Regions from separate parts of the Streptomyces sp. WG5 genome, predicted to be linked through region 3. Evidence: riboswitches for the same ligand, from Rfam matches in the RefSeq annotation. Region 3 holds a riboswitch; each other region holds the start of a gene.
What was found. A riboswitch is a leader RNA that binds a small molecule or an ion and turns the genes downstream of it on or off. The one in region 3 is predicted to bind cobalamin.
Positions count from the first base shown of each region.

Region 1: another riboswitch for cobalamin. It lies ahead of ACP4IX_RS15015 (cobalamin biosynthesis protein); the one in region 3 lies ahead of ACP4IX_RS10160 (ABC transporter substrate-binding protein).
Region 2: another riboswitch for cobalamin. It lies ahead of ACP4IX_RS22565 (ribonucleoside-diphosphate reductase subunit alpha); the one in region 3 lies ahead of ACP4IX_RS10160 (ABC transporter substrate-binding protein).

Region 1 is NZ_JBNGGC010000012.1:120,576-127,932, reverse strand. It holds gene ACP4IX_RS15025 (anion permease) at 194-1,429, shown strand; gene ACP4IX_RS15020 (hypothetical protein) at 1,464-1,685, shown strand; cobalamin riboswitch at 1,920-2,058, shown strand; gene ACP4IX_RS15015 (cobalamin biosynthesis protein) at 2,161-3,126, shown strand; gene ACP4IX_RS15010 (cobyric acid synthase) at 3,123-4,631, shown strand; gene cobN (cobaltochelatase subunit CobN) at 4,628-7,357, shown strand, end outside.
Region 2 is NZ_JBNGGC010000021.1:61,278-68,634, reverse strand. It holds gene ACP4IX_RS22585 (sugar ABC transporter substrate-binding protein) at 1-949, opposite strand, end outside; gene ACP4IX_RS22580 (GntR family transcriptional regulator) at 1,401-2,165, shown strand; gene ACP4IX_RS22575 (DUF3311 domain-containing protein) at 2,301-2,558, shown strand; gene mctP (monocarboxylate uptake permease MctP) at 2,555-4,165, shown strand; cobalamin riboswitch at 4,300-4,423, shown strand; gene ACP4IX_RS22565 (ribonucleoside-diphosphate reductase subunit alpha) at 4,549-6,957, shown strand; gene ACP4IX_RS22560 (ribonucleotide-diphosphate reductase subunit beta) at 6,957-7,357, shown strand, end outside.
Region 3 is NZ_JBNGGC010000008.1:36,671-44,027, forward strand. It holds gene ACP4IX_RS10140 (hypothetical protein) at 1-598, shown strand, start outside; partial or broken gene ACP4IX_RS10145 (chemical-damaging agent resistance protein C) at 614-688, opposite strand; gene ACP4IX_RS10150 (BlaI/MecI/CopY family transcriptional regulator) at 766-1,152, shown strand; gene ACP4IX_RS10155 (M56 family metallopeptidase) at 1,159-2,091, shown strand; cobalamin riboswitch at 2,286-2,471, shown strand; gene ACP4IX_RS10160 (ABC transporter substrate-binding protein) at 2,535-3,614, shown strand; gene ACP4IX_RS10165 (FecCD family ABC transporter permease) at 3,695-4,723, shown strand; gene ACP4IX_RS10170 (ABC transporter ATP-binding protein) at 4,720-5,571, shown strand; gene ACP4IX_RS10175 (flavodoxin family protein) at 6,204-6,656, opposite strand; gene ACP4IX_RS10180 (copper chaperone PCu(A)C) at 7,047-7,357, shown strand, end outside.

The DNA of each region.
Region 1 (7,357 bases), on a different contig from region 3:
CCCTGCCGTGCCGCCGCCGGCCGGCCTCGCGGCGATCCTGCCAGGCACGTCTCCGGAGAGCATCGGACCGGACACGCAGAGGGAGGGGGAGGCGCCGGTTCCGGTCACTGTGGCGCCCAGCCCAGTTCATCTTCCGTTCACTCTGGTTACCTACGTTCGTCCAGCCAATGACCTCGAACGATTGCCTGGGTAAATGGAAAGCTTCTCGCTGATCCTCGCGATTGTGGTGGTAACCGCACTCGCGTTCGATTTCACGAACGGTTTCCACGACACCGCGAACGCGATGGCAACGACCATTTCGACCGGTGCGCTCAAGCCCAAGGTGGCGGTGGCGATGTCCGCCGTCCTCAACCTTGTCGGCGCCTTCCTCTCGGTGGAGGTCGCCAACACGATCTCCAAGGGTCTCGTCGACGAGACCGGCATCCGTCCCGAGGTCATCTTCGCCGCCCTGGTCGGCGCGATCCTCTGGAACCTGCTGACCTGGCTGGTCGGGCTCCCGTCCAGTTCCTCGCACGCCCTCATGGGCGGCCTGATCGGTGCCGCGGTCGCCTCGGCGGGCGTCGGCGCGGTGAACGGCGACGCGCTCGTCACCAAGGTGCTGATCCCGGCGATCGCCGCCCCGATCGTCGCGGGAGTCGCGGCGCTGCTCGGCGCGCGACTGACGTACAAGCTCGGCCGCAAGGCCGACGGCCGGGCCGCCGCGAAGGGCTACCGCGCCGGGCAGATCGCCTCCGCCGGGCTGGTCTCGCTGGCGCACGGCACCAACGACGCGCAGAAGACGATGGGCATCATCACCCTGGCCCTGGTCGCCGGCGGCTCCCTCGCCCCCGACTCCGACCCGCCCCTGTGGGTCATCCTCTCCGCGGGCGTCGCCATCGCGCTCGGCACCTACCTCGGCGGCTGGCGCATCATCCGCACCATGGGCAAGGGCCTGACCGACCTTCAGCCGCAGCAGGGCTTCGCCGCACAGACCAGTGCCGCCACGGTCATCCTGGCCTCCTCGCACCTCGGCTTCTCCCTCTCCACCACCCACTCGGTCTCCGGCGCGGTGATGGGCGCGGGCCTCGGCCGCAAGGGCGGCGTGGTGCGCTGGTCCACGGCCACCCGGATGTTCGTCGCCTGGGGTCTGACCCTGCCGGCCGCGGCCCTGGTCGCCGCGATCGCCGAGTGGGTCTGCGGCCTGGGTGACTGGGGCACCGCCCTCGTCGCCGTCTTCCTGGTCGCCTCCAGCGCCGCCATCTGGAAGGTCTCCCGGCGCGAGGTCGTCGACCACACCAACGTCGTCGACGAGCCCGAGCCGTCCGGTGTGGTGACCACGGCGATGGCCGCCGTGTCCCCGCCCCCGGCGGGCGTCACCGAGGACCTGGCGGGCACCGTCGCGGCCTCCGCGTCCGACTCCAAGGCCCCGTCGGCCACCACCACCGTCTGAGCCCGCGCCCCGGGTACGAAGGAAGCGAACCTCCATGAGCATCGACTGGGCAGCTCTCGGCTCCGTCTTCGGGGTCAGCCTCGTGGCCACCGTGGTCCTGGTGGGCCTGTTCACCCTCGGCATCACCGGCCTCTCCCGCCAGGAGCGGGCCGCCGCGCAGGGCGGCTCCGCGGCCCTCGCGGTCACCGGCGCGTACGCGTGCTTCGCGGCCTGCGCGGCGGCGGTGGCGTACGGGATCTATCTGATCGTCGCCTGACCCACGCCGGTCGTCGCCCGGTCCACGACGGTCGTCACCCGACCGCGAAGGCCGCCCGCCCGCGAGGGCCGTACGACCGACGCACGTCACCCGACCCTCCGCGCACACCCGTGAGGCGGGGCGCGGGACGGACTCCGACCGTCCCGCGCCCCGCCTTCTTCTCGTGCCGGCGCACACCGCCCGCGTGTGGGCCTTCGCACACTCCCCCGCCGCAGGTCAACGCCAGGTTGACTGGTGTTCGCGGGCCGTGGTGGACTTCCGGAGCCAATACGGCGGCAGGAGAGGAAGCCCGGTGCGAATCCGGCGCGGTCCCGCCACTGTGACCGGGGAAGGATCCCCGGGAGCCAGGAACTCTCACCGCCGGTCTCTTCGAACCAGGGCGCGGACACCCTGAGTGAGGACATACCGCCATGCTCGGCTGCCGATCGACGTTCAGCACCAGGTTCTTCCCTGACCGTGTGACCGGCTGAGCCCCGTGCGTGCCGAACGCGTCTTCGCGTACGGCGCCGCCGCCGGCCTCCTCGGTGACCTCCTCCTCGGCGATCCGCGCCGCGGACACCCGGTCGCCGCGTTCGGCCGTGCCGCCGGTGCCGTGGAACGGGTGCTGTGGCGTGACCACCGCGGGTGGGGCGCGCTGCACACCGCCGTGTGCGCCGGTGGCGCCGCCGCCCTCGGGCTGGCCGCCACCCGCGCCGTACGCCGCTCCCCCGCCGCCTCCGTCGCGCTGACCGCCGCCGCCACCTGGTCGGTGGTCGGCGGCACCTCGCTCGCCCGCGAGGCGAGCGCCATCGGCCGTGCCCTGGAGGCCGGCGACGTCGAGGCGGCCCGCGCGCGGCTGCCGCACCTGTGCGGGCGGGACCCGCAGGCGCTGGACGCCGACGGGATCGCCCGGGCCGTCGTGGAGTCCGTCGCCGAGAACACCTCGGACGCGGTGGTGGGCGCCCTGGTGTGGGGTGCCGTGGCCGGGGTGCCGGGGCTGGTCGGCTTCCGGGCCGTGAACACGCTGGACGCGATGGTCGGCCACAAGTCGACCGAGTACCGCCGCTACGGCTGGGCCTCGGCCCGCCTCGACGACCTCGCGGGGTGGCCCGGCGCCCGGCTGACCGCCGTCCTGGCCACCGTGGCCGGCGGCGATCCGCGGGGTGCCGTACGGGCCTGGCGCGCCGACGCCGCGCAGCACCCGAGCCCCAACGCCGGTCCCGTGGAGGCCTCCTTCGCGGGCGCCCTGGGCGTGCGGCTCGGCGGGACGCTCTCCTACGGCGGGCGGGTCGAGCACCGGCCCGTCCTCAACGGGGCGGCGGGACGCGCCGTCCGGGCCGGTGGTGGCGACATCGACCGTGCCGTGCGGCTCTCCCGGCGCGTGGGCTGGCTGGCGCTCGGCGTGTGCGCGGGCGCGCGGCTGCTCGGCCGCCGGGTACTCACACAGGGACGTGACTCATGAGCGGTGGCCTCCTCGTCGCCGGCACCACCTCCGACGCCGGCAAGAGCGTCGTCACCGCCGGGATCTGCCGCTGGCTGGTGCGTCAGGGCGTCAAGGTCGCGCCCTTCAAGGCGCAGAACATGTCGCTGAACTCCTTCGTCACCCGCGAGGGCGCCGAGATCGGGCGGGCGCAGGCCATGCAGGCCCAGGCGTGCCGCGTGGAGCCGACCGCGCAGATGAACCCGGTGCTGCTCAAGCCGGGCGGCGAGCAGAGCAGCCAGGTCGTGCTGCTCGGCAAGCCGGTCGGTGAGATGAGCGCCCGCGGCTACCACGGCGGACGGCAGCAGCGGCTGCTCGGCACCGTGCTGGACTGTCTGGCCGAACTGCGGGCCACGTACGACGCGGTGATCTGCGAGGGGGCGGGCAGTCCGGCCGAGATCAACCTGCGCCGGACCGACATCGTGAACATGGGGATCGCCCGGGGCGCCGGGTTCCCCGTCCTCGTCGTCGGCGACATCGACCGCGGGGGCGTCTTCGCGTCCTTCTTCGGCACGGTGGCGCTGCTGGCGCCCGAGGACCAGGCGCTGGTCGCCGGGTTCCTCGTCAACAAGTTCCGCGGTGACGTCTCGCTGCTGGAGCCGGGGCTGGAGATGCTGCACGGCCTGACCGGGCGGCGGACGTACGGCGTGCTGCCCTTCCGGCACGGGCTCGGCATCGACGAGGAGGACGGGCTGCGCGTCTCGCTGCGGGGGACGGTGCGGGAGTCGGTCGTCACGCCGCCCGTCGGCGAGGACGTGCTGCGGGTCGCCGTCTGCGCGGTCCCGCTGATGTCCAACTTCACCGACGTCGACGCGCTGGCCGCCGAGCCGGGTGTCGTGGTGCGCTTCGTGGACCGGCCGGAGGAGCTGGCCGACGCGGATCTCGTCATCGTGCCGGGGACGCGGGGGACGGTCCGGGCGCTGGAGTGGCTGCGGGAGCGGGGGCTCGCGGACGCCATCGCGCGCCGGGTGGCCGAGCGGCGGCCCGTGCTCGGCATCTGCGGCGGTTTCCAGCTGCTCGGCGAGCACATCGAGGACGACGTCGAGTCCCGCGCCGGGCACGTGGACGGGCTCGGACTGCTGCCCGTGCGCGTGCGGTTCGCGCGCGAGAAGACCCTCACGCGGCCGGTGGGCGAGGCCCTCGGCGAACACGTCGAGGGGTACGAGATCCACCACGGGGTCGCCGAAGTGACCGGGGGCGAGCCCTTCTTGGACGGCTGCCGGGTCGGCCAGGCCTGGGGCACGCACTGGCACGGCTCACTGGAGTCGGACGGCTTCCGCAGGGCGTTCCTGCGCGAGGTGGCCGCCGCCGCGGGCCGCCGCTTCGTACCGGCTCCCGACACCTCGTTCGCCGCGCTCCGCGAGGAGCAGCTCGACCGGCTCGGCGACCTCATCGACCAGCACGCGGACACGGACGCGCTGTGGCGGCTCATCGAGTCCGGCGCGCCCCGAGGACTGCCCTTCATTCCACCAGGAGCGCCCGCATGAGCACAGTGTTGTTGTTGTCCACCGCCGACACGGACCTGCTGGCGGCCCGAGCGTCGGACGCCGCCTACCGCATCGGCAACCCGACCCGGGTCGACGTGACGGAGGAGCTGCCGGGGCTCGTCGAGGGCGCGGACGTCGCCGTCGTACGCCTGCTCGGCGGGAAGCGCGCCTGGGAGGACGGGCTCGCCGCGCTGAAGGCCGCCGGCGTCCCGACCGTCCTGCTCGGCGGCGAGAGCGTGCCGGACGCGGAGCTCATGGCGGAGTCGTCGGTGCCGGCCGGGGTCGTGGCGGAGGCGCTGCGCTACCTCGTCGAGGGCGGCCCCGCCAACCTCACGCAGCTGGCGCGCTTCCTGTCGGACACGGTGCTGCTGACCGGCGAGGGCTTCGACGAGCCGGAGAAGATGCCGGAGTACGGCCTCCACGGCGAGCGGGCGTTCACCGAGGGCCGCCCGACGGTCGGCGTGCTCTTCTACCGCGCCCACCAGCTCAGCGGCAACACCGCCTTCGTCGACACGCTGTGCGACGCGATCGAGGCCCACGGCGCCAACGCGCTGCCCGTGTACTGCGGTTCGCTGCGCGGCGCGGACGCCGGGCTGTACGAGCTGCTGGGCCGGGCCGACGCCCTGGTCGCCACCGTCCTCGCGGCGGGCGGCACGCACGCCTCGCAGGCGTCGGCGGGCGGCGACGAGGAGGCCTGGGACATCGGCGCGCTGGCCGACCTGAACGTCCCGGTGCTGCAAGGGCTCTGCCTGACCTCGTCGCGCGCCGCGTGGGAGGCGTCCGACGCCGCCCTCTCCCCCATGGACGCGGCGATGCAGGTCGCCATCCCGGAGTTCGACGGGCGCCTGGTCACGGTGCCGTTCTCCTTCAAGGAGCAGGGGCCGGACGAGGTGCCGGTGTACGTCGCCGACCCCGAGCGGGCCGGCCGGGTCGCCGGGATCGCCGTACGGCACGCGGCCCTGAAGCACAAGGCGAACGCCGACAAGAAGCTCGCGCTGGTCTTCACCGCGTACCCGACCAAGCACTCCCGCGTCGGCAACGCGGTCGGTCTCGACACCCCGGCGTCGGCGGTGCGGGTCCTGGACGCGCTGCGGGACGCCGGGTACGCGCTGACCGAGTACCCGTCCGGCGGCGACGAGCTGATCCACCGGCTCATCGAGGCGGGCGGCCACGACGTCGAGTGGCTGACGGAGGACCAGCTGGCCGCCGCGCCCGCGCGGGTGCCGCTGGCCGACTACCGGGCGTGGTTCGAGAAGCTCGACCCGGACCTCAAGGGAGCCATGCGGGAGGCGTGGGGCGAGCCGCCGGGCTCGCTGTACGTGGACGGGGACGACATCGTGCTCGCGTCGCTCCAGTTCGGGAACGTCGTCGTCATGATCCAGCCGCCGCGCGGCTTCGGCGAGAACCCGATCGCGATCTACCACGACCCCGACATGCCGCCGTCGCACCACTACATGGCCGCGTACCGCTGGCTGGACAACAGTTTCGGCGCCGACGCGATCGTGCACATGGGCAAGCACGGCACGATGGAGTGGCTGCCCGGCAAGGGCCTCGGGCTGAGCGCCGGCTGCGCGCCGGACGCGGTGCTGGGCGACCTGCCGCTGATCTACCCGTTCATCGTCAACGACCCCGGCGAGGGCACCCAGGCCAAGCGGCGCGGACACGCCACGGTCGTCGACCACCTCGTGCCGCCGATGGCGCGTGCCGACACCTACGGCGACCTGGCCAAGCTGGAGCAGCTGCTGGACGAGTACGCGCTCGTCTCCGACCTGGACCCGGTGAAGGCACCGGCGGTCCGCGCGCAGATCTGGACGCTGGTCAAGGCGGCCGAGCTCCACCACGACCTGCACGTGGACGACCAGCCGGACGACGACGCGTTCGACGAGTTCGTCATGCACATCGACGGCTACCTGTGCGAGATCAAGGACGTGCAGATCCGCGACGGCCTGCACATCCTGGGCGGCGGCCCGGTCGGCGAGCCGCGCGTCAACCTCGTGCTGGCGGTGCTGCGCGCCTCGCAGGTGTGGGGCGGGCAGGCGAACGCGCTGCCGGGTCTGCGGGCGTCCCTCGCCGAGCACTTCGGGCTGGTGGAGAAGGAGCTGCTGGCCGAGCCCGGCGCTCCCGTGAAGGTGCCGGTGGAGCTGACGGACCTGGTGGACGGCCCGGCGCGGTCGGCCGCCGACGCGATCGACCTGCTGGAGCAGTTGTGCCGGCGGTTCGCGGAGGGCATGGAGGCGCGGGCGTGGGACACCGCGGCCGTACCGGCCCTGGTGCGCGAGGTGCTGCGCGCCGAACTGCCCGACGCGGTGGCCGTGCTGGAGTTCGCCTGCACCGAGGTCGTGCCGCGGCTCGCCCGGACCACGGACGAGATCGGGCACATCCTGCGGGCCCTGGACGGCGGCTACGTCCCGGCCGGACCGTCGGGCTCCCCGACCCGCGGCCTGGTCAACGTCCTGCCGACCGGCCGGAACTTCTACTCCGTCGACCCGAAGGCGATCCCGTCCCGGCTGAGCTGGGAGGTCGGCCAGTCCCTCGCCGACTCGCTGATCCAGCGGTACCTGAGCGACACCGGCGAGTACCCGCAGTCCGTCGGCCTCACGGTGTGGGGCACGTCCGCGATGCGCACCCAGGGCGACGACATCGCCGAGATCCTGGCCCTGCTGGGCTGCCGTCCGGTCTGGGACGACGCGTCGCGCCGGGTCACCGGCTTCGAGATCGTGCCCCCG
Region 2 (7,357 bases), on a different contig from region 3:
AGGGCAGGGTCTTGCCCTCCGGTCCGGGCATGCCCGCGACGCCGATCTTGCCTTCCAGCTTCGGGTTGCCGTTCGTCTTGGAGTCGACGACGCTGCCGGCCTCCCAGCCGTTGCCGTACAGCAGGGCCGCCTTCTCGTTGGCCATGACGTTGGCGTGGTCCTGCTCGTCCTTGGTCTGGTCGCCCTTGTTGTACTTCTTGACCAGGTCGACGAAGTGCTGGATGCCCTTCTGGGCCTCCGGCGTGGACAGGGCGGCCTTCCACTCCTTGCCGCCCTCGTCGTACGTGGCGATCTCACCGCCGTACGCGGCGACGTAGGACATGGCGGCGTACCAGTAGCGGCCCGGCAGGTACAGCGAGGAGAAGGCGTTGTCCGCCTTGTACTTGTCCTGGACCTTGTCGAGGGCCTTGAGCAGGTCCGCCTCGGTCGTCGGCAGCTGGTCCGACCCGGTGCCGGCCTTGAACATGTCCTTGTTGTAGATGGCCACGCGGGCACCCGCGTAGTACGGGACGCAGTACAGCTTGCCCTCGTACGAGCAGGTGTCCTTGAGACCCTCGATCCACGTGTCCGAGTTGTCGTACTTCTTGGCGTCGATCTCGCCGAGGGCACCGTTGAGGATGTAGGTCATGGTCTCGGTGTTGCCGAGCTCGACCACGTCGGGGAACGAGTCGCCGGAGAGGGCGGCGTCGAGCTTCTTGGTCTTGTCCGCCCACTGCTGGTACTGGACGTTGACCTTGACGCCCGGGTACTTCTTGTTGAACTCGTCATTGGCCTGCTTGACCAGTTCCGGCCAGCTGCTCTGGGCGTCCACCATGAGCCAGACGGTGAGTTCGCCCTTGCGGTCCTTCGGGTCCTGCTTGGACGAGCCGTTGTCGTCGGAGCCCCCGCACGCCGCGATGGATGCCATCATGCCCGCGATACCGATCGCGGCTATCAGCTTGCGCTTCACGCCACCCTCCTCAGGGATGCCACAAACCCCCCTGCCTCCCTGCGGTTCAAGCGTGAACGCGTGCCGCTCCTGGGGCCGGGACCTGGACCAATGGTGTAGACCAGTACGGGGAGCTTGGCCCAGACCAATAGGGCTGTCAAGGGTGTTCAACCACGGCCCCCTCGTCCGTGATGCGACCGAGATATGCAGGGACCTTTCATTGCGCAACGGGCAGATCGGGCGGACCGGGACCGGGTGTACCACCGCCCACCCCATGACGTGCCGGTACGGCCCCGAACGCGCGTACCAGCGGCTCCGGATGGCGCTGTGGACTAGACCAGCAGGGGCCGCGCAGGTATACAGAAGGGATCACGGAGCGTGCGGGACCGTACCGGCACGAAGCCGTGCCACGATGTGAGCCGTGGCCGACAGGGATATCGGTCGCTTCGGCACCGGAGCCGGGAAGGCAGAGATGAGCACCGACGTCAGCAGTGCGGAGAACGAGGGTGGGGCGACCGTCCGTACCGCGCGCGTGCCCAAGTACTACCGACTGAAGAAGCACCTGCTCGACATGACCCGGACACAGACTCCGGGCACGCCGGTCCCGCCCGAGCGCACGCTGGCCGCGGAGTTCGACACCTCGCGCACCACCGTGCGCCAGGCCCTGCAGGAACTGGTCGTCGAAGGCCGGCTGGAGCGCATCCAGGGCAAGGGCACCTTCGTCGCCAAGCCCAAGGTGTCGCAGGCCCTGCAACTCACCTCGTACACCGAGGACATGCGGGCCCAGGGCCTCGAACCCACCTCGCAGCTGCTGGACATCGGCTACATCACCGCCGACGACCGGCTCGCCGGACTGCTGGACATCACGGCCGGCGGACGGGTGCTGCGCATCGAGCGGCTGCGCATGGCCAACGGCGAGCCCATGGCCATCGAGACCACCCACCTCAGCGCCAAGCGCTTCCCGGCCCTGCGCCGCTCGCTGGTGAAGTACACGTCCCTCTACACCGCCCTCGCCGAGGTGTACGACGTCCATCTCGCCGAGGCCGAGGAGACCATCGAGACCTCGCTGGCCACGCCGCGCGAGGCCGGCCTGCTCGGCACCGACGTCGGCCTGCCGATGCTGATGCTCTCCCGGCACTCGCAGGACCGGACCGGCCAGCCGGTGGAGTGGGTGCGCTCGGTGTACCGGGGCGACCGCTACAAGTTCGTGGCCCGGCTGAAGCGGCCCCGGGACTAGACCGACTCCGCCTCCACGTCCCCGAGATTGCGGTTGAGGACCGATATGCGGACGAGGTCTTCCGCAGTCCTGACGCCGTCCCCTACATTTCGTGCGCACTGCACGAGGTGATCAGCGAGGGGACGGAGCCACCGCATGTCACAAGCCCCGGAAGTGAGCAGAGGGCCGACGGTGACGCCGGTGCGCGTCGTCATCGGCCTCTGCCTTGCCGCACCGTTCGTCGCCATGCTGTGGGTCGGTTCGTACGCGAAGACGGACCCGGCCTTCATCGGCATCCCGTTCTTCTACTGGTACCAGATGGCGTGGGTGATCGTCTCCACCGTGCTCACGGTGATCGCCTACAAGCTGTGGCAGCGTGACCAGCGCGCCCGCCGGGAAGGCGGGGCCAAGTGAACGACGGCGTGAACGGCGTCGCACTCGCCGTCTTCATCTTCTTCTTCGTCCTCGTCACCGCCATGGGCTTCCTGGCCGCCCGCTGGCGCCGGGCCGCGAACGACCAGAGCCTCGACGAGTGGGGCCTCGGCGGCCGCTCGTTCGGCACCTGGGTCACCTGGTTCCTGCTGGGCGGCGACCTGTACACCGCGTACACCTTCGTGGCCGTCCCGGCGGCGATCTACGCGGCGGGCGCGGCCGGCTTCTTCGCGGTGCCCTACACGATCCTGGTCTACCCGCTGATCTTCACCTTCCTGCCGCGGCTGTGGTCGGTCTCCCACAAGCACGGGTACGTGACGACGTCGGACTTCGTACGCGGCCGGTTCGGCTCGAAGGGGCTGTCGCTGGCGGTCGCCGTGACCGGCATCCTGGCCACGATGCCGTACATCGCGCTCCAGCTGGTCGGCATCCAGGCCGTGCTGGACGTGATGGGTGTCGGCGGCGGCGAGGACACCAACTGGTTCGTCAAGGATCTGCCCCTGCTGATCGCCTTCGGCGTGCTGGCGGCGTACACCTACTCGTCGGGTCTGCGCGCGCCCGCGCTGATCGCGTTCGTCAAGGACACGCTGATCTACATCGTGATCGCGGTGGCCATCATCTACATCCCGATCAAGCTGGGCGGCTTCGACGACATCTTCGCCGCGGCGAACGACAAGTTCACCGAGTCGGGCAACGGCGGACTGGTGCCGGACCACGGCGGCCAGTGGACGTACGCCACCCTGGCGCTCGGCTCGGCACTCGCGCTCTTCATGTACCCGCACTCGATCACCGCCACGCTGTCCTCGCGCAGCCGTGAGGTGATCCGCCGCAACACCACGATCCTGCCGCTGTACTCGCTGATGCTCGGTCTGCTCGCGCTGCTGGGCTTCATGGCGATCGCGGCGGGGGTGAAGGTGGAGAACGGGCAGCTGGCGATCCCGCAGCTGTTCGAGAACATGTTCCCGGACTGGTTCGCCGGCGTGGCCTTCGCGGCGATCGGCATCGGCGCGCTGGTCCCGGCGGCGATCATGTCGATCGCCGCCGCGAACCTCTTCACCCGCAACATCTACAAGGACTTCATCAAGCCGGACGCCACCCCGGCGCAGGAGACGAAGGTCTCCAAGCTGGTCTCCCTGCTGGTGAAGGTGGGTGCGCTGGTCTTCGTCCTCGGCATGGACAAGACGGTCGCGATCAACTTCCAGCTGCTCGGCGGCATCTGGATCCTGCAGACCTTCCCGGCCCTGGTCGGCGGCCTGTTCACCCGCTGGTTCCACCGCTGGGCACTGCTCGGCGGCTGGGCGGTCGGCATGGTCTACGGCACGCTCGCCGCGTACGGCGTCGCCTCGCCGACGCAGGAGCACTTCGGCGGCTCCTCGAAGGAGATCCCCGGCATCGGCGAGATCGGCTACATCGGCCTCACCGCCTTCGTGCTGAACGTCCTGGTCACCGTGGTCCTGACCTTCGTCCTGAGGGCGGCCAAGGCGCCCGACGGCGTCGACGAGACCAAGCCGGGCGACTACACGGCGGACGCGGGCGACCCCGGCGTCGAGGTGGAACTGCCGCCGGCCACGGCGGGCGCCTCGCACTGACCCCTGGCACGCGTCGGGCCGTCGGAGAGATCCGGCGGCCCGTTGTCGTACGCCCGGAACACGACCACGCGCTGACGTCCCGGCACGGACCGGCACTACATCTGGGGGTGCTCGCGGAACACGGCACAAGATGTATGCTCATGCTCGCTGTCGCCGCAGGGGAATCCGGTGCGAATCCGGAACTGTCCCGCAACGGTGTACTTGTGTGCGTCTGTACACGAGTCGAGTCCGAGGACCTGCCGACAGTGCGCCCGGCCGTCCCGGTCCGGGTGCCATGACGTCCGGGCCTCGTGGAATGGGCCGGTGGACGCGACGCCGCGTGCGCTCGTGAGCTGCCCCCTGCCCTCCGCCAGGCCCCGTGCCGAGCGAGGGAGTGCCCCCACGTGACCATCGCGCCAGCCGACCCGGTTTCAGCCACCCCGGTGACGACTTCAGCGACCTCAGCGGCTCCGCTGCCCGGAGCGAGCGAGGAACCCGACAACCCGGGTGCCGCCCTGCTGCGCACCCTGACCGGGCTGACCGCCGACCTCCCCGACGCCGACGCCGGCCGGGTCGCCGCCGCCGCGCTGCGCGGCCGGTCCGCCCGCGCGGACGAGTCCGAGCTGCGCGAGCTCGCCACCGAGGCTGCCGCCGGGCTCATCTCGGAGGACCCGGTCTACTCCCGGCTGGCCGCCCGGCTGCTGACCCTCGGCATCCGCGCCGAGGCCGCCTCCCAGGGCGTCACCTCCTTCACCGGGTCGGTCGCCACCGGCCACCGGGAGGGCCTGATCGCCGACCGCACCGCCGCGTTCGTCCGGCTGCACGCGGACCGCCTGGACGCGCTGATCGACCCGGCCGCCGACGACCGCTTCGGCTACTTCGGGCTGCGCACCCTGTACAGCCGCTACCTGCTCCGGCACCCGATCACCCGCAAGGCCGTCGAGACGCCCCAGCACTTCCTGCTGCGCGTCGCCGCCGGGCTCGCCGAGGACGACACCGTACGGTCCGTCGACGAAGTGGCCGCCCTCTACGGGCTGATGAGCCGCCTCGACTACCTGCCCTCCTCCCCCACCCTGTTCAACTCCGGTACGCGGCACGCCCAGATGTCGTCCTGCTACCTCCTCGACTCCCCCAAGGACGAGCTGGACTCCCTCTACGACCGCCTCCACCAGGTCGCCCGCCTCTCCAAGCACGCCGGCGGCATCGGCATCGCCTACTCCCGCGTCCGCGCCCGGGGTTCACTGATCCGCGGCACCAACGGGCACTCCAACGGCATCGTCCCGTTCCTGAAGACGCTGGACGCCTCGGTCGCCGCCGTGAACCAGGGCGGCCGGCGCAAGGGCGCGGCGGCGGTCTACCTGGAGACCTGGCACGCGGACATCGAGGAGTTCCTGGAACTGCGGGACAACACCGGCGAGGACGCCCGCCGCACGCACAACCTGAACCTTGCGCACTGGATCCCCGACGAGTTCATGCGCCGGGTGGACGCCGACGGGCAGTGGTCGTTGTTCTCCCCCGCCGACGTGCCCGGGCTGACCGACCTGTGGGGCGAGGAGTTCGACGCGGCCTACCGCGGGGCCGAAGCCGCGGGGCTCGCCCGCAGGACCCTCCCCGCCCGCGAGCTGTACGGCCGTATGATGCGCACGCTCGCACAGACCGGCAACGGCTGGATGACCTTCAAGGACACCGCCAACCGCACCGCCAACCAGACCGCGGAGCCCGGACACGTCGTCCACTCCTCCAACCTCTGCACGGAGATCCTGGAGGTCACGGACGACGGCGAGACCGCGGTCTGCAACCTGGGCTCGGTCAACCTCGGCGCGTTCGTCGACCGGGCGGCCGGCGACATCGACTGGGAGCGGCTGGACGCCACCGTCCGCACCGCCGTCACCTTTCTCGACCGGGTCGTGGACATCAACTTCTACCCGACCGAGCAGGCGGGCCGCTCCAACGCCCGCTGGCGTCCGGTCGGCCTCGGTGCGATGGGCCTCCAGGACGTCTTCTTCCAGCTGCGTCTGCCCTTCGACTCACCCGAGGCGAAGGCCCTGTCCACCCGCATCGCCGAGCGGATCATGCTCGCCGCCTACGAGACCTCCGCCGGCCTCGCCGAGCGCCACGGCCCGCTGCCCGCCTGGGAGAAGACCCGCACCGCCCGGGGCGTGCTGCACCCCGACCACTACGGTGTCGAGCACACCTGGCCGGAGCGCTGGGCGGCCCTCCGCGAGCGCATCGCCGCGACCGGCCTGCGCAATGCCCTGCTCCTCGCGATCGCGCCGACGGCGACCATCGCCTCCATCGTGGGCGCCTACGAGTGCATCGAGCCGCAGGTGTCCAACCTGTTCAAGCGCGAGACGCTGTCGGGCGAGTTCCTCCAGGTCAACTCCTACCTGGTGGACGACCTCAAGCGACTCGGGGTGTGGGACGCCCGCACCCGCGAGGCGCTGCGCGAGGCCAACGGCTCGGTGCAGGGTTTCACCTGGATCCCCGAGGACGTCCGCGCGCTGTACCGCACCGCGTGGGAGATCCCGCAGCGCGGCCTGATCGACATGGCCGCCGCCCGCACCCCGTACCTCGACCAGGCGCAGTCACTGAACCTGTTCCTGGAGACGCCGACCATCGGAAAGCTCTCCTCGATGTACGCGTACGCCTGGAAGCGGGGCCTGAAGACCACGTACTACCTGCGCTCCCGCCCGGCGACCCGCATCGCCCGCGCGGCCCGCGCCCAAGCCACCGCCCCCGTGCAGCAGACCCCCGACCCCGACGCGGTCGCCTGCTCCCTGGAAAACCCCGAGTCCTGCGAGGCCTGCCAGTAATGACCACCGAAACCCCCGCGACCCCCGCGACCCCCGCGTCCCCCGCGACCCCTGCGACCCCTGCGACCTCCGCGACGAAGAACCTGCTCGACCCCGGCTTCGAGCTGACCCTGCGCCCCATGCGCTACCCGGACTTCTACGAGCGCTACCGGGACGCCATCAAGAACACCTGGCACGTCGAGGAGGTCGACCTCCACTCGGACGTCGCCGACCTCGCGAAGCTCAGCCCCGAGGAGCAGCACCTGATCGGGCGGCTGGTGGCCTTCTTCGCCACCGGCGACTCGATCGTGGCGAACAACCTGGTGCTCACCCTCTACAAGCACATCAACTCCCCCGAGGCGCGGCTGTACCTGTCCCGCCAGCTCTTCGAGGAGGCCGTGCACGTCCAGTTCTACCTGAC
Region 3 (7,357 bases):
GATGCTCCACTACGCCCGCGGGGTCGCTCTCTCGGCCACCGGCAAGGTCGCCGAGGCGGAGGCCGAACGCGTCCTGTTCCGCGAGGCGGCCGCCAGGGTGCCGCAGACCCGCACCCTGTTCAACAACACCTGCGCCGACATCCTCGCCATCGCCTCCGCCATGCTCGACGGCGAACTGGAGTACCGCAAGGGCGATCACGGCGCCGCCTTCGCCGCTCTGGAGCGGTCGATCGAACTGGACGACAACCTCCCCTACGACGAACCGTGGGGCTGGATGCAGCCCACCCGGCACGCCTACGGCGCCCTGCTCCTGGAACAGGGACGGGTCGCCGAGGCCGAGGCGGTCTACCGGGCCGATCTGGGGCTCGACGACACCCTTCCCCGCGCCCTGCAGCACCCGGGGAACGTCTGGGCCCTGCACGGACTCCACGAGTGCCTGGCGCGCCTGGGCAAGGAGGGGGAGGCGCGGATCGTGGCACAGCAGCTGAAGCTCGCCACCGCTCTGGCGGACGTACCGGTCGAGGCCTCCTGTTTCTGCCGCCTCGACACCGCGCCGGCCACCGGTGGTGCGGGCGGCTGCTGCGCCACGGACCACTGAGCGTCCCGGTCCGGGTCAGACGTTGACGCCGAAGTCCGCGGCGATGCCCGCCAGGCCCGAGGCGTACCCCTGCCCGACCGCCCGGAACCGACGATCTACAGTTCTGTAGAAGTACGCCCTATACGATGTGACCTCGGAAGGCGGACAGCGGCGGAAGGAGGCGGGACGTGAGGGATCACCGGCGTCCGCGGCGGCGGGGGCAGGGCGAGCTGGAGGCGCTGGTGCTGTCGGCGCTGCGCGAGGCGGACGGGCCCGCGACGGCCGGCTGGGTGCAGGAGCGCCTGGGCGGCGGCCTCGCCTACACCACCGTGATCACGATCCTGACCCGGTTGCTGGAGAAGGGCGCGGTCAGCCGCGAGCGCGCGGGCCGTTCCTTCGCCTGGACACCCGCCTCCGACCAGGCGGGCCTCGCCGCACGGAAGATGCGCAAGGTCCTGGACGCCGAGAGCGACCGGGAAGCGGTGCTGGCCAGCTTCGTCACCGGCCTCGACCCGGACGACGAGCGGCTGCTGCGCGAACTCCTGGGGCACGCGCGCGACGTGGGGGACGGCTGACGCCGCATGGGTGTATTCGTCTTCCTGCCGCTGGTCCTGCCCTTGACGGCCTGGCCGATCGCCCGGCTGGCCGAACAGCACCTGCACCCGCGGAGTGCGACCAGGCTGCTCACCGCGGTGGCCGCCGTGATGGCCCTGTGCAGCACGGTGTGCCTGGCCCTGGTGATGGTGGTCGGCACCGCGCAACTGCCCGGCAACCCCCTGCCGGACGGCTGGTCCGACCCCGAGGTGCGGGCGGCCGTGCCGTACGACGAGGTCGTCGGCAAGGCGGCGATCCCCGCGTTGTGCGCGGTGGTCGTGGCCTCGGCACGGGCCCTGTGGCGGCACGGCAGGGTGCGTCGCCGCGCCCACCGCGCGCTGGCCGGACTGCCGGGCACCGGAGTGGCCGTACTCCCGGACGAGGTGCCCTACGCGTACGCGCTGCCCGGCGGTCGCCGGGACCGCGTGGTGGTGAGCACGGCCCTGCTCGACTGCCTCGAACCGGCCGAGCGGCGCGCGCTGTTCGCGCACGAGCGGGCCCATCTGACCGCCCGGCACCATCACTTCCTGCTCACCGTCCGGCTCGCCGCCCTGGCCAACCCGTTCCTGCGGCCCCTGCGGACCGCCGTGTCCTACACGGCGGAGCGGTGGGCGGACGAGGAGGCCGCGCGGACGGTCGGCAACCGCCGTGCGGTGGCGACCGCGATCGGCAAGGCGGCCCTGGTCTCCCGGGGCACCCCGGTCGCCACCCTCGCCGGCCTCGCGGCGCCCGGCCCGGTACCGCGCCGGGTGGCGGCCCTGCTGGGCCCCGCTCCCGCTGTCCGCACCTGGCCCCCGGTGTTCACCTCGGTGGGCCTCGCGGCATGGGCCGCGGCCGCCGGAACCGCCGTGTCGGCGATGTCGTCCGCGAACGCCGCCGTCACGATGTTCCTCATCCTCCGCGCCGCGACGCCGCTCTGAGCGTCTCGCGCCCGCCCCTCCGAAGGACCCACGGAATCCCGGTCATTCGGGGCCGGCAGGCGGCAACGTCAGGGCGGCGAGCGCCGACGTCCACGTCATCGACACCGTACTCGGTCCCGAGAGCTGAGGCGCGGGCGGGCGGTGCCGCGGGAGGTCGGGCGGATGGCCGCCCCCCTGGCACCGCAGGGGCCCTGTGGTAGCTTGCGGGAGCCAGTCGAACCCACCTGGTGGGTCAGGGAATCCGGTGCGAATCCGGAGCTGACGCGCAGCGGTGAGGGGGACGGGCGGGACAACGGCCACTGGGCGGCACAAGCCGTCCGGGAAGGCGTCCCGCCCGGACGATCCCGAGTCCGAAGACCTGCTGGCACCCGCGCCGCGTACGGCGCGGGCCACACCGTACGAACGGGCTTCGCGTATGAGCCCTCGACGCCAGAGGATCTTCCATGTCCGCAGCGCGCCCCGCCGGCTCCCGCCGCTCCTTGCGTTCTTTCCGTCCCTTCCGCTCCCGCTTCTCGTTGCTGCTGTCCGGTGCCCTGCTGGCGTCCGGCTGCGGTTCCGGAACGACCGCCGCCGACTCCGCGGCGCCGGCCGAGGCCGCCGGTTATCCACGCACCGTCAGCGACTGCGGTCACAAGGTGGAGATCCCCGCGCCACCCGAACGGGCCGTCTCCCTCAACCAGGGCACCACGGAGATCCTGCTCTCGCTGGGCCTGGCCGACCGAATGGCGGGCACTGCCACCTGGACCGACCCGGTCATGAAGGGCCTGGAGAAGGCGAACGCCGGGGTGCCCCGGCTCGCCGACAACATGCCCTCCTTCGAGAAGGTCCTGGACGCCGAACCCGATTTCGTCGCCGCCTCCTTCGCCTCCACGCTCGGCTCCGGCGGCGTGGCCACGCGCGAGCAGTTCACCGAACTGGGGGTGCCCGCCTACCTGTCCCCGTCCGACTGTGTCGGCAAGGACAACAGCGGCGACGGCGACGGCGTCCGCAGCGAACCCCTGACCATGGACACCGTCTACGGTGAAGTCCACGACCTGGCCCGGGTGTTCGGCGTCGAGCAGCGCGGCGACGAACTGGTCGCACGCCTGAAGGCGCGGGTCGCGAAAGCCACTTCGGGCGTCGACGCCTCCGGTGTCACCCTCATGTACTGGTTCGCCGACTCCACTTCGCCCTACATGGCGGGCTGCTGCGGCGCCCCCGGCATCATGACCCGCGCGCTCGGCGCGGAGAACGCCATGGACGACACCCACGAGGAATGGCCCCAGGTCGGCTGGGAGACGGTCGCCGACCGAGACCCCGACGTCCTCGTCGTCGGAGACCTCACCCGCAAGTCCCAGACGGCCGAGACCGCCGCGAAGAAGATCGAGTTCCTGGAGTCCGACCCCGTCACCAAGAACATGACCGCGGTCAGGAAGAAGCGGTACGTGCTGCTGAGCGGGCAGGCGATGAACCCCACCATCCGCACCGTCGAGGGCGTGGAGAAGGTGGCGGCGGCGCTGCGCGCGTACGGCCTCACCCAGTGACGTCCGGAAGCCGGGTGACGCCGGGAAGCCGGAGGACGCCGGGCAGCCGAGAGACGTCCACGAGCCGGCGGACCCCCGGCCTGCGCGCGGCCGTCCGCCGCTCCCCGGTGTGGGTGGCGGCCGGCTTCGTCGCCCTGTGCGCCTCCGTGGCCGTCGCCGTCACCATCGGTCCCGCGGACATCGGCGTCGGCGAGGTCTGGTCCGTGGTCGTCGCCCATCTCGGCGGCGCCGCCCCCGGCGCGGACGTCACACCGATCCGCGACGGCATCGTCTGGAACCTGCGGCTGCCCCGTACCCTCCTCGCGGCGGTGTGCGGTGCCGGCCTCGCCGTGTGCGGCGCCGTGCTCCAGTCCCTGCTGCGCAACCCGCTCGCCGACCCCTTCGTCCTGGGCGTCTCCTCCGGCGCCTCGACCGGTGCCGTCCTGGTCGTCGTCCTCGGTGTGGGCGGCGGCGCGCTGTCCGTGTCGGGCGGGGCGTTCATCGGGGCGGTCTGCTCCTTCGCGCTGGTGATGCTGCTCAGTCACAGCCTCGGCGGCACCCCGGACCGGGTGGTGCTCGCCGGCGTGGCGGCGATGCAGCTGTTCTCCGCGCTCACGTCGTTCGTCGTGATGACCGCGGCCGACGCCGAGACCACCCGCGGCGTGCTGTTCTGGCTGCTCGGCTCGCTCGGCGGGGCGGGCTGGACGGACGTGTGGACGAATGCGGCGGTCCTGACCGTGGTCCTGGCCGTGTGCCTCGGGTACGCCGGGACACTGGACGCCTTCGCGTTCGGTCAGGACGCGGCGGCCACGCTCGGCGTCCACGTGGCCCGCACCCGGCTGGTGGTGCTGTGCGCCACCGCCCTGCTCACCGCGGCCCTGGTCGCCTCGGCCGGTGCCATCGGTTTCGTCGGTCTGGTGCTGCCGCACGCCGTACGGGCGTTGACCGGCCCCGGCCACGCCCGGCTGCTGCCGGTCTGCGCGCTCGCCGGGGCGGTGTTCCTGGTGTGGGTCGACACCCTGGCCCGTACCGTCCTCGAACCCCAGGAGGTCCCGGTGGGCGTGATGACCTCGCTCATCGGCGTGCCCGCCTTCGTCCTCGTCCTGTACCGCACCAGGAGGGCACGGTGACGCTGAACGCCGAGCGGGTCTCCCGCGCCGCCGGCGGGCGGCTCATCCTGGACGGCGTCGACCTGGCCCCCCGGCCCGGCGCCATGACCGGACTGCTCGGCCCCAACGGCTCGGGCAAGTCCACCCTGCTGCGGCTGCTCGCCGGCGTGCTCACCCCCGCCTCCGGCGTCGTCACCCTCGACGGCCGCCCGCTGGACCGGGTGGGCCGCAGGGACGTCGCCCGGCGGGTGGCCGTGGTCGAGCAGCAGGCGGACACGCAGGTCGAACTGACCGTCCGGGACGTCGTCCGGCTCGGCCGGATCCCGCACCGCCGCGCCTGGACGCCGACGTCGGCGTCCGACGAGGAGGCGGTCACGGACGCCCTGGAACGCACCGGACTGACCGGGCAGGCGGACCGGCTCTGGCACACCCTCTCCGGCGGCGAACGCCAGCGCGTCCAGATCGCCCGCGCCCTCGCCCAGCAGCCGCGGGAACTCCTGCTGGACGAACCGACCAACCACCTCGACATCCAGCACCAGCTCGACGTACTGACCCTGGTCGCCGCCCTGCCCGTCACCAGTGTGGTCGCCCTCCACGACCTCAACCTCGCCGCGATGTACTGCGACCACCTGGTGGTGCTGTCCGAAGGGCGGGTCGTGGCCTGCGGCGATCCCGCCGAGGTCCTGACCGCGGACCTGGTCGCCGAGGTCTACCGGGTGCACGCCGAGATCGCCCCCACCGGGCCGGGCGGCCGCCCGCACGTCCGGTTCCTCGGCACACTGACGGACACGCCCCGAGCGGCTGACGGTGCCCGGCTCGGCCGCCCGGGCGCCACCGCATCGCTCGAGCAACGCGAGCGACACGGCTGAGACGGCGCACAAGCCCGGGCCACCGACCGCCCCGCGGCCCCGGTGGACCCCGGACACCGTCGAGCGGCCGGGCTCACGGCTGCGCCGCAGGGGCGACCAGGAAGGGGGCCCACTCATCCGCCCCCGCCGTGGTGCGGCTACTGGCCCGGACGCCTCTCCCGCTCTGACGCCGAGGGCGTGGGGCGTACGCCGAGCCCAGTCGCCGACGGCCGACTGCCAGGAAATCGGCCGGCCCGCCCGACTGCGCCCGGCCGGCACCGCCCGCGGAGAGGAACCAGGACGCGCGGTCCGCCTCCCGCTCCCGCACCCCCGGCCCCCACGAGCCGGTCTTCGACCCGGAAGCCCCGCGCGCCGGATACCGCGCCGAACGCGACCGCGGGCCCGGCCCGGACGGCAACGCCCCGTACCCGCGCCCCACCGGCGCGTTCGCCTCCTCCGGCACCGACCCCCACGCCGACCCCGACTACGGTGGACCGCCCACTGACCGACCGCGTCGCGGCGCTCGTCATCGGCGGCAACGGCGGCGTCCTCCGCACCGAGCCTGCGCTCTTCCCGGCCGGCAGGCCCGGCCCGGATCCTCGCTCCGCCGGACTCGCCGCCGTACCGGACGCTCGGTCCTGCCGTCCGAGCGGTCAGTCCGTCAGCCCGGCGGCGAGTGCGGCCCCCAGTTCCCAGCAGGCCTCCAGCTCGCGCTTGCCGGGCTCACCGGCCACGCTCACCGCCGGCGCCGCGGGCTGCCAGCCGAGGCCGGTCGTGACCGACTCGATGCCGCGCACCGCGCCGGTGGTGTCGCTGCCGCCGTGCACGTAGTAGCCGAAGGGCCGGCCGCGCGTCTCGTCCAGACAGGGGTAGTAGACCTGGTCGAAGAAGTGCTTCAGCGCACCGGACATGTAGCCCAGGTTGGCCGGAGTGCCCAGCAGGTATCCGTCGGCCTCCAGGACGTCGACCGCCGTCGCTGCCAGCGCCGCCCGCCTGACCACCCGCACCCCTTCGATCTCGGGTGCGGTCGCACCGGACACGACGGCTTCCAGCATCGCCCGGCAGTTCGGCGACGGCGTGTGATGCACGATCAGCAGAGTAGGCACACCCCGAAGCCTGCCGCCGGCACCCGCCGACCGCAAGAAACGCCACCCCGTCCGGCGCACGGCGCTCCCGGCGTTCCGGCGGTCGGCGTGCGTCCGCCCGCCCCGCCCGCGGACGCCGGCGCTCCGCGCGCTCGCGGGCCTGCCGCTTCTCCGGCTCCTGCCCGGCGCCGCGGACGCTGCTCTCGGCCCCGCCCGTGAGGCAGGCACGGTGGTCCCTCCGACGCGCCGGAGCCCCCGGCCACGGCGGCCGCCGTGCGGACGCCCGTCCGCGGGCCCGATGGCCGGGTACTCCCCGGTCGCAGCGCCCGGCCTGCCGTATCACCGGCTGTTTGCAGTCCGGCCCCGGGGCAACCCGGCCGCGGACACAGGACCGACGCGAGTGGAGGCGCCATGCTGCTCATCCGTGGGAGAACCGCACGTTCCGCCGCCGCGACCGTGCTGGCCGCGGGAACCCTGGCACTGAGCGGATGCGGCGGGGACGACAGTTTCGAACTCCAGGACTGGCATGCCCCCGGCCAGAACGCGAGCGTCGGCGACGTCCTGATCCGCTACGCCCACGTGGCGGAGCCCAAGGGGGAACCGTGGCGACCGGGTGACGACGTCCCGGCCTACGTCTGGCTCATGAACGAGGGGGACAGCGCCGACCGCCTGGTGGGCGCCGGCAGCCCCGACGCGGAGTCGGTGGGCATCGTGAACGCGGA